DNA from 3 places in the Kitasatospora sp. NPDC098663 genome. Region 2 is predicted to be linked to each of the others. Evidence: riboswitches for the same ligand, from Rfam matches in the RefSeq annotation. Region 2 holds a riboswitch; each other region holds the start of a gene.
The links. A riboswitch is a leader RNA that binds a small molecule or an ion and turns the genes downstream of it on or off. The one in region 2 is predicted to bind cobalamin.

Region 1: linked by a shared signal. The riboswitch ahead of ACIQVZ_RS17105 (FecCD family ABC transporter permease) and the one ahead of metE (5-methyltetrahydropteroyltriglutamate--homocysteine S-methyltransferase) in region 2 are both predicted to bind cobalamin.
Region 3: linked by a shared signal. The riboswitch ahead of ACIQVZ_RS20175 (ABC transporter substrate-binding protein) and the one ahead of metE (5-methyltetrahydropteroyltriglutamate--homocysteine S-methyltransferase) in region 2 are both predicted to bind cobalamin.

The regions. Positions count from the first base shown of each region.
Region 1 is NZ_JBIWAP010000013.1:195,745-199,010, reverse strand. Features, by position in the region: gene ACIQVZ_RS17110 (ABC transporter ATP-binding protein) at 1-613, opposite strand, end outside; gene ACIQVZ_RS17105 (FecCD family ABC transporter permease) at 613-1,695, opposite strand; cobalamin riboswitch at 1,785-1,924, opposite strand; gene sodN (superoxide dismutase, Ni) at 2,013-2,408, opposite strand; gene sodX (nickel-type superoxide dismutase maturation protease) at 2,710-3,072, shown strand; gene ACIQVZ_RS17090 (CGNR zinc finger domain-containing protein) at 3,121-3,266, opposite strand, start outside.
Region 2 is NZ_JBIWAP010000005.1:174,008-177,273, reverse strand. Features, by position in the region: gene ACIQVZ_RS07510 (ECF transporter S component) at 1-776, shown strand, start outside; cobalamin riboswitch at 806-1,028, shown strand; gene metE (5-methyltetrahydropteroyltriglutamate--homocysteine S-methyltransferase) at 1,193-3,266, shown strand, end outside.
Region 3 is NZ_JBIWAP010000017.1:90,133-93,398, reverse strand. Features, by position in the region: gene tkt (transketolase) at 1-624, opposite strand, end outside; cobalamin riboswitch at 1,062-1,267, shown strand; gene ACIQVZ_RS20175 (ABC transporter substrate-binding protein) at 1,389-2,333, shown strand; gene ACIQVZ_RS20170 (iron chelate uptake ABC transporter family permease subunit) at 2,330-3,266, shown strand, end outside.

The sequences.
Region 1 (3,266 bases), on a different contig from region 2:
GCAGGTCGCAGTGGCCGGCCGCCAGGTTGAGGTCGTGCAGCGCGGTGAGCACCGTCGGGCCGGCCTCCCGGACCAGCGCCAGCACGTCCAGCTGGTGGCCGATGTCCAGGTGGTTGGTGGGCTCGTCCAGCACCAGCAGCCGGGGCTCCTGGACCAGCGCGCGGGCGATCAGCACCCGCTGCTTCTCGCCGCCGGACAGGCTCAGGAAGCCCCGCCCGGCCAACTGCTCGGCGCCGACCTTGCGCAGCGCCTCGGTGCAGCGCGCGTGGTCGTCCGCGCCCGGGCCGCCCAGGCCGCGCCGGTGCGGCAGCCGGCCCATGGCGACCACCTCGGCCACCGTGAAGTCGAACTCGGCGGAGTGCTCCTGGGGGAGTGCGGCCACCCGCCTGGCGGCCTCGCGCGCGGTCAGCGCGTGCAGGTCCGCGCCGTCCAGCCGGACGGCCCCGGCGGCCGGCCGCAGCGCCCGGTAGACGCAGCGCAGCAGCGTCGACTTGCCGCTGCCGTTGGGCCCGACCAGCCCGACCACCTGCCCGGCGGCGGCGTCCAGGGCGACGTCGTGGACCAGCCGGGCGCCGGCCAGCTCGACCGAGACGGAGTCCAGGGCGAGATCCATCAGCGGCCTCCGAAGGAATAGCCGCGACGGCGCATCAGCAGCAGGAAACAGGGCACCCCGAGCACTGCGGTGACCACCCCGACCGGCAGTTCGGCGGGCGCCAGCAGGGTGCGCGAGACGATGTCCACCCAGACCAGCAGCAGCGCCCCGGCGAGCGGCGCGACCAGCAGCACCCGGCGGTGCCCGGCGCCGACCAGCATCCGGGCCAGGTGCGGCACCATCAGCCCGACGAAGCCGATCGCCCCGCTGACGGCCACCACCGTGCCGGTGACGGCGGCGGTCACCACGAACAGCTCGCGGCGCAGCCGGTCCGGGTCCACGCCCAGCGAGGCGGCCGTCTCGTCGCCCATGGCGAGCGCGTCCAGCCGGCCGGCGGAGCAGGCCAGATACGCCACGCCGGCCAGCACGGTGGCGGCGGCGATCGGCACCGAGCCCCAGGTGGCGCCGCCGAGGCTGCCGAGCAGCCACATCATGGCGTCCCGGGCGGCCTCGCCGCGGGCGGCCGCGAAGACCATCAGCGCGGTGACGGCGGAGAAGCCGTAGGAGAGCGCGGTGCCGGTGAGCACCAGCCGCAGCGGGGTGAGCCCGTAGGCCGTCCGCGCCGCGAGGTAGACCAGCACCATGGCGACCAGCGCCGAGCCGAACGCGGAGGCCGAGATCGCCCACACCCCGAGCGAGGCGAAGGCGCCGAGCAGCAGCACGGCGTTGGCGCCGACGGCCGCGCCGGAGGAGATGCCGAGCACGAACGGGTCGGCCAGCGCGTTGCGCACCAGGGCCTGGACGGCGACGCCGGTGGCGGCCAGCCCGGCGCCGACCACGGCGGCCAGTACGGTGCGCGGCAGCCGGATCTCCCAGACGATCGCGTAGGCGGCGGCCTCGTCCGCCTCCAGCCGTCCGCCCGTCAGCCCGGCGGCCAGCAGCCGCAGGGCGCGGGGCAGGCCGATCCCGGAGGCGCCCAGCGCCACGCCGCAGAGCAGCGAGAGCAGCAGGGCGGCGGCCAGGCCGACGGCGAGCGGGAGGGCGGGTATTCGGCGGGCGGGCGGGCTCGTTGCGCCACTGCCCGCGGCTGCGGTGCTGCTCACGGTGCGCCTTGCCTCGGGCCGCGGGTGCGCGGGGGCGGCACCGGTCGGGTGCGGGCCCGGGCGCCATCCCCTCGCAGTCCACGGCGAGTTGTCGGGAGTTCAGCGGCCGGGGGCGATCGGGCTGGCACGGCCCCAGGGGCCGTGCTCACCGTTGCGGGTCAGCGCCGGATTCACACCGGACTTCCCCCTCGGACGCCCTGGCAGCATAACAGCCACTCAGGCTAGGCAACCCTTACCGGGCCCGGGTGGGGCGTGGACGCACGACCGCCCCCGTCCGGGCTTGCGGACGGGGGCGGTCGGGTGGCGACGCGTCAGGCTCAGGCCTGCTTGGTCTCCCAGAAGATCTTGTCGACCTCGGCGATCAGGTCCAGCAGGGCCTGGCCGGTGGCGGGGTCGGTGGACGCCTTGGCGGCCGAGGCGGCCTTCAGGGTGTCGTTGATCAGCTGGTGCAGCTGCGGGTACTTCTCGAAGTGCGGGGCCTTGAAGTAGTCGCTCCACAGCACCGAGATGTGGTGCTTGACGGCCTCGGCACGCTGCTCCTTGATGATCAGGGCGCGGGTGCGGAAAGCCGGGTCCTCGTTGGCCTGGTACTTCTCCTGGGTGCCCTTGACCGACTCGGCCTCGATCCGGGCCTGCGCCGGGTCGTACACGCCGCAGGGCAGGTCACAGTGGGCGTGGGCGGTGGCGCGCGGTGCAAACAGACGAGAGAACATGGGAGTCCTTCCTTAGATCGTCTTCCCGCGCCCGAGATTACCCTTCCGCACCCGGGGTTTCGCGATCGGGCGGTGGGCCTAGGGCAAAAGGCGGACCCGGAACCGGGGTAATCCGGACACCGAACGGATCGAACGGGGTGACGGTCCGTACGGCAGACTGGGACCGGGCGGTCCGGGAGGAGGAGTCGTGGCGCGGAGCACGGAACCGGCGGGCACGGAACCGGCGGGCACGGAACCCCGGGGGCGGGGCCGGGGCGGCGGCGCGGTGCCGTTCGGGCTGGTCGACGTGGCGGGCCCGTCGATGGTCCCGACCCTGCGCGAGGGCGACCAACTGCTGGTGCGCTACGGCGCGCCGATCCGGCCCGGCGCGGTGGTGCTCTTCCGGCACCCCTTCCAGCAGGACCTGCTGGTGGTGAAGCGGGCCGCCGAGCGGCGTCCGAGGGGCTGGTGGCTGCTGTCCGACAACCGCCCGGTGGACAGCGACAGCCGCAGCTACGGCCCGGTCCCGGACGAGCTGGTGCTCGGCCGGGTGCTGCTGCGGCTGCGCCCGCGCCCGGCCTGGCTGGCGCCGGGGCGGCGGCTGGAGCGGCTGCTGCTGAGCACCCGGCTGGCCCGGGTGCCGGGCCTGGCCCGCCGCCTGGGCGTCTGGGCGGAGCAGCTCTGATCCCCTGAGCCCGGCCCGGACCTAGGCCCAAAGTCACTGGCATTGGGCCTAGCCGGCGGCGCCGAGTGCCGCGGCCTCGGCCTCCTGGCGCTTGCGGGCCCGGTACGCGGCGACGTTGGCGCGGGTCGCGCAGCGGTCCGAGCAGTAGCGGCGGGAGCGGTTGGTCGAGGTGTCCAGGTAGGCGTTGCGGCAGG
Region 2 (3,266 bases):
ACGCCCCGCCGCTGATCTTCGGCGCCCTGCTGATCCTGGTGCTCGCCGTCGTCATCGCGGAGATCGCGGCCGGCGGCATCGACGCCAAGGCCCTCGCCATGCTCGGCGTCCTGTCCGCCGTCAACGCCGGGCTGCGCCCGCTCGGCGCCGGCACCGCAGGAGTGGAGACGGTCTTCTTCATCCTCGTCCTGGCCGGCCGGGTCTTCGGCCCGGGCTTCGGGTTCACCCTCGGCTGCACCTCGCTGTTCGCCTCCGCGCTGCTCACCGGCGGCGTCGGCCCCTGGATGCCGTACCAGATGTTCGGCTGCGCGTTCGTCGGCATGCTCGCCGGGCTCCTGCCGAGAACCCGGCGGCGGCGCTGGGAGGTGGCGATGCTGGCGGCGTACGGGGCCTTCTCCGGGTACCTCTTCGGCTTCCTTCTCAACCTCTCCTTCTGGCCGTTCTCCACCGACCCGAACAGTTCCATCGCCTACCTGCCGGGGCTGCCGTTCACCGAGCAGTGGCACCGCTACCTGCTCTTCGACCTCGCCACCTCGCTCGGCTGGGACACCGGCCGGGCCGTCACCACCTTCACGGCCGTGCTCGTCGTCGGCCCGGCCGTCCTCACCGTCCTCCGCCGCGCGGCCCGCCGCGCCAACTTCGAGCCCGTGGTGCGCTTCGAAGCCCCGGACGGTCGACGAGTCACCACGAACGGCACCGCCAGCGGCACCGCGAACGGCGCCGCGAACGGCGCCGCGAACGGCGAGGGAGTCTCACCATGCGGACGGCTTCCGTGAATTCCGCGTCGGCCCCGGTGGTTTGCCCCTAAGCTGGCCACGCAGCTGGTTCGTCCTGTCCGCCAGGCAGGACGTCGCAAGAGGGAACCCGGTGGGAATCCGGGACTGCCCCGCAGCGGTGAGTGGGAACGACCGCCGTCATACGCACTGGACCCGGGACGGGTCTGGGAAGCGATGGCCAGTAGGTACCGGACGCCGACAGGCCCGGTGCGCCCACGAGTCCGAAGACCTGCCCGTTGCCCGCCCGCGGACCGTTCCGCGTGCGGATACCCCGGTGACCTCGTGGGCGGGTCGGCGACCATACCAGGCGGATCGGGCACACGCGTCGACGTGAGCCGCCGCCCGGTTCGTCATCCCTTCGCGCTCTCGTCCCGTCCCCGGGCACTTGAGGAGCCAGACTCGCGAAGGAGAGTCCCTTGACCACGAAGTCCGCAGCCGCGGCGACCAGGGCCACCGTGTACGGCTACCCCCGGCAGGGCCAGGGCCGGGAGCTGAAGAAGGCCATCGAGGGCTACTGGAAGGGCACGGTCACCGCCGACGCCCTGCGGGAGACGGCGGTCGGCCTGCGCCGGGAGAACTGGGCGCAGCTCGCCCAGGCCGGGGTCCTGGAAGTGCCCACCGGCGACTTCTCGTTCTACGACCACGTACTGGACACCACGGTCGCCGTCGGCGCGATCCCGGCCCGCCACCGGGCGGCCGTCGAGGCGGACGCGCTGGACGGCTACTTCGCCATGGCGCGCGGCACCCAGGAGGTCGCGCCGCTGGAGATGACCAAGTGGTTCGACACCAACTACCACTACCTGGTGCCCGAACTCGGCCCGGACACCGTCTTCACCGCGGACCCGGCCAAGGCCGTCGGGGAGTTCCGGGAGGCGCTGGCGCTCGGCCACACCGCACGCCCCGTGCTGGTCGGCCCCCTCACCTACCTGCTGCTCGCCAAGCCCGCCCCCGGTGTCGCCGAGGACTTCCAGCCGATCACCCTGCTGGACCGGCTGCTGCCGGTCTACGCGCAGCTGCTGGCGGACCTGAAGGCGGCCGGCGCCGAGTGGGTGCAGCTGGACGAGCCCGCGCTGGTGCAGGACCGCACCCCGGCCGAGCTGAACACCGCCGCCCGCGCCTACCGTGAGCTGGGCGGCCTGGCGGACCGTCCGAAGCTGCTGGTCGCGAGCTACTTCGACCGCCTGGGCGAGGCCCTGCCCGTGCTGGCCAAGGCCCCGGTCGAGGGCCTGGCGCTGGACTTCACGGGGCCCGCCGCTGCGAACCTGGACGATCTGGCCGCCGTCGGCGGGCTGCCCGGCAAGCGGCTGGTGGCCGGGGTGGTCGACGGGCGCAACATCTGGATCAACGACCTGGAGAAGTCGCTGGCGACCCTGGCGACCCTGCTGGGCCTGGCCGAGCGGGTCGACGTCGCCCCGTCCTGCTCGCTCCTGCACGTGCCGCTGGACGCCGCCGCCGAACGCGACGTCGACCCGCAGATCCTGCGCTGGCTCGCCTTCGCCAAGCAGAAGGCCCGGGAGGTGGCGCTGCTGGCCCGGGGTCTGCGCGAGGGCACGGGGGCGATCGCCGCCGACCTGGCCGCCAACCGCGCCGACCTCGCCTCGCGCGCCAACTCGCCGATCACCCACGACCCGGCGGTGCGCGCCCGTACCGCCGCCGTCACCGCCGACGACACCCGCCGCGCCCAGGCCTACCCGCAGCGGGCCGAGGCCCAGCGCGCCCGGCTCGGCCTGCCGCTGCTGCCGACCACCACCATCGGCTCGTTCCCGCAGACCTCCGAACTGCGGGTCGCGCGGGCCGACCTCACGGCGGGCCGGATCGACGCGGCGGCCTACCGGGAGCGGATGGAGACCGAGGTCCGGGAGGTCATCGCCTTCCAGGAGAAGGCCGGACTGGACGTCCTGGTGCACGGCGAGCCCGAGCGCAACGACATGGTCCAGTACTTCGCCGAGCAGCTCACCGGCTACCTCGCCACCCGGCACGGCTGGGTGCAGTCCTACGGCACCCGGTACGTGCGCCCGCCGGTCCTGGCCGGGGACATCTCCCGCCCGCACCCGATGACCGTCGACTGGTTCGGCTACGCGCAGGGCCTCACCGACCGCCCGGTCAAGGGCATGCTCACCGGCCCCGTCACGATGCTCGCCTGGTCCTTCGTCCGCGACGACCAGCCGCTCGGCGACACCGCCCGGCAGGTCGCCCTCGCCCTGCGCGACGAGGTCACCGACCTGGAGGCCGCGGGCGCGGCCGTCGTCCAGGTCGACGAGCCGGCCCTGCGCGAGACCCTGCCGCTGCGCGCCGCCGACCGCCCGGCGTACCTGGCGTGGGCCACCGAGTCCTTCCGCCTGGCCACCTCGGGCGTCCGCGCGGACACCCAGGTCCACACCCACATGTGCTACGCCGAGTTCGGCGCGATCATGACGGCGATCGACGAACTCGACGCGGACGTCATCTCGCTGGAGGCCACCCGCTCGCACATGGAGGTCGCCGGAGAAC
Region 3 (3,266 bases), on a different contig from region 2:
GATGAGGTCGCCGAGTTCCTGGTGCCCTGCCAGGGAGGCGGCCTCGCCGGTGACGCCCTCCATCAGGTCTCCGTCGGAGGCGATCACGTAGACGTGATGGTCGAAGGGGCTGGTGCCCGCTTCGGCGTCCGGGTCGAGGAGACCGCGTTCGCGGCGGGCGGCCATCGCCATGCCCACCGCGCTGGCCAGGCCCTGGCCCAGCGGGCCGGTGGTCATCTCCACGCCGGGGGTGTGCCGGTGTTCGGGGTGCCCGGGGGTGGCGGAGTCCCAGGTCCGGTAGGCCTGCAGGTCCGAGAGTTCCAGGCCGTAGCCGGCCAGGTAGAGCTGGATGTAGAGGGTCAGGCTGGAGTGGCCGCAGGAGAGCACGAAGCGGTCCCGTCCCAGCCACCGGTCGTCGCCGGGGTCGTGGCGCATGACGTTCTGGAACAGCAGGTACGCCAGTGGGGCCAGGCTCATCGCGGTGCCCGGATGGCCGTTGCCGACCTTCTGCACCGCGTCGGCGGCCAGCAGCCGCACGGTGTCCACCGCCCGCGCGTCGACCTCGTCCCACCCTGCCCGCCCTGCCACCGGATCCGCGAGGGATTCGTCGCGCCGCGCGGTAGCGTCGTTCTGGTCGTTCGCCATGCCGTTGCTCCTTCGTCTCGGCTTGTCGTCCATCGTTCCTGCGGCACTGGGCGGGCACGACCGCCGGGCCGTCGCCCGCGTGGTTGCTGGTGATGTACGAACTATGCCCAGGGGTGGCGCGCTGTCCGGCACGACACACCCTTTCGGTGAGCCGCTCCGCCTCGTCGCTTGCCCCCGAAGTGGGGGAACACACCCCTGACCACCCGTCGCAGGTCCGCGGGAGGGCGTGCGCGGGCCCCCCTTCGACGGCACGGTGCCTCCGCCGCCGAGCAGGGTCGGTGACGGCGTGCTCGATCCGCTCGACGCCGACGACCGGCCACGTCTCCGCCCGCACCTGAGACCCCTGGCCGGGCCCCGTGGCCGATCCCTCCCGCAACCCCGGGAACGGTCCAGACGATCATCCCTTGGGCTGGCCAGCACCGACCTGACCACGCCTGATACCTTTCCATCGCCGTGGTGTACGGGAAACCGGTCTGAGTCCGGTGCGGCCCTCGCCACTGTTGCCGCGGAGTTCCGCGGCCCTCGCTGACCGGCTTTTCCAGCGGTCAGGGCCACTGGGCGGGCTGGAAGAGCCGTCCGGGAAGGTCGGCCGCGGCGTGTCGATGCGGAAGCCAGGAGACCGGCCACGGCGCTACATGTTCCACGAGGGTTTTGGAGAACACGTGCCCAGCGGTCTGCCGCATCCGTTCCGTTCCATATGTTCCGTACGTCCCACAGGTCCGATACGTGTCGGCCGGACGGTCGCGGCCGTCCTGTTCGTCGGCATGCTCGGAGCCTGCACGGGCGCCCCCGCGCCCGCCACGTCCGGCGGGACGACCGGAACTGCCGCGCCGGTCAGCGTCGACAACTGCGGGACCACCGTCACGGTCGGCGCGCCGCCCGACCGGCTGGTGACGCTCAACCAGGGTGCCACCGAAGTGGCCCTGGCCCTCGGCCTGCAGTCCCGCATGGCCGGTACCGCCTACCTCGACGACTCCGTCCCGGAGAAGTGGAAGGCGGCCTACGACTCCGTCCCGGTGCTCTCCAAGGACTACCCGACGAAGGAGAAGCTCCTCGCGGCCCGTCCCGACTTCCTGTACGCCTCCTACTCCAGCGCGTTCACCGACAAGGTCGCGGGCACCCGGGAGGAACTGCGCGGCCAGGGCATCCCGTCGTACCTGTCCCCGTTCGGCTGCTCGGACAAGAGCCAGGTGGCGCCGACGACCTGGCAGGCGGTGTGGGGCGAACTGAACGACGTCGCCAAGGTCTTCGGTGTCACGGAGCGGGCCACCGCGATCCGGCAGCAGCAGGAGCAGCAGCTGGCCCAGTTGACGGCGACGGCCGCGGGCAAGGACCTGAAGGTCCTGTGGTTCGACTCGGACACCAAGGCGCCGTTCGTCGGCGCCGGCCACGGCGGACCTCAACTCGTGCTCGACGCCGTGGGCGCCCGCAACGTCTTCGCGGACCTGCCCGGTGGCTGGCAGAACGTGAGCTGGGAGAAGGTCGTCGCGGCGGACCCGGACGCCATCGTGCTCGCGGACGCCGGCTGGGACACGGCCCAGTCCAAGATCGACTACTTGGCGAACGACCCGGTGCTGAGCAAGCTCACCGCCGTGCAGCGCAAGGCCTTCGTGGTGGTGCCGTTCTCGGAGTCGACTCCCGGCGTGCTGCTCGCCGACGGCGCCGCCAAGGTGTCCGCGGGACTGGGCCAACTGCACCCGGGTTCATGACCACCGCGCCCCACCCCGTCGCGCGGCGCTCCGGTCAGGGCCGCGCGACGGCGGCCCTGGCCGTCGGTGCGGCCCTGCTCCTGGCCACCGTGCTCCTCGGCCTGGCCGTGGGCTCGCAACACGAACCGGTCCGGACGGTGATCGACGTCGTCCTGCGCCGTCTCGGGCTGGGCGACCCGAACGTCACGCTGCTGGACGACCAGATCGTCTGGCAGCTGCGGCTGCCCCGGGTCCTGGGAGCGGCCGCCACCGGCGCCGGCCTCGCGGTCTGCGGCGCGGTGCTGCAGACGCTGACCGGCAACGACCTGGCCGATCCCTTCCTGCTCGGGATCTCCGACGGAGCCGCCGCCGGCGCGGTCACCGTGATCGTCCTCGGCGTCGGCGTGTCCGGCGCCGTGGGCACCGGCGCGGTCGCGACGGCGGCCTTCGCCGGTGCCCTGCTCGCCGCCGTCGTCGTCCTGGCACTGGCCGGCGCCCGCACCCGATCGCTACCGACCACCCGGACCGTGCTCGCCGGCATCGCGGTGGGACAGATGTGCGGGGCCTACACCTCGTTCGTGGTGATGGTCCTCGGGGACCGCAACGCGGCGCGCGGTGTCATGGAGTGGACGCTGGGCTCGGTCGCCGGCGTGCGGTGGCCCACCGCCGTCTTCCTGACCGCGGTCGCGCTGGCCGGTGTCACGGTCCTGGCCTCCTCGGCCCGCGACCTGGACGCCTTCGCCTTCGGCGAGACCGCCGCCCGCTCCCTCGGCGTCCACGTCGAGCGCACCCGCTGGGTCCTCGTCGCCACCGCCGCCCTGGTGACCGCGTGCCTGGTCGCCCACACCGGCGTCATCGGGTTCCTCGGCCTGGTCGTACCGCATGTCGTCCGGCTCGTCTGCGGCCCGCGCCACGCCCTCCTGCTGCCCGTGTCGGCACTGGTGGGCGCGTCCC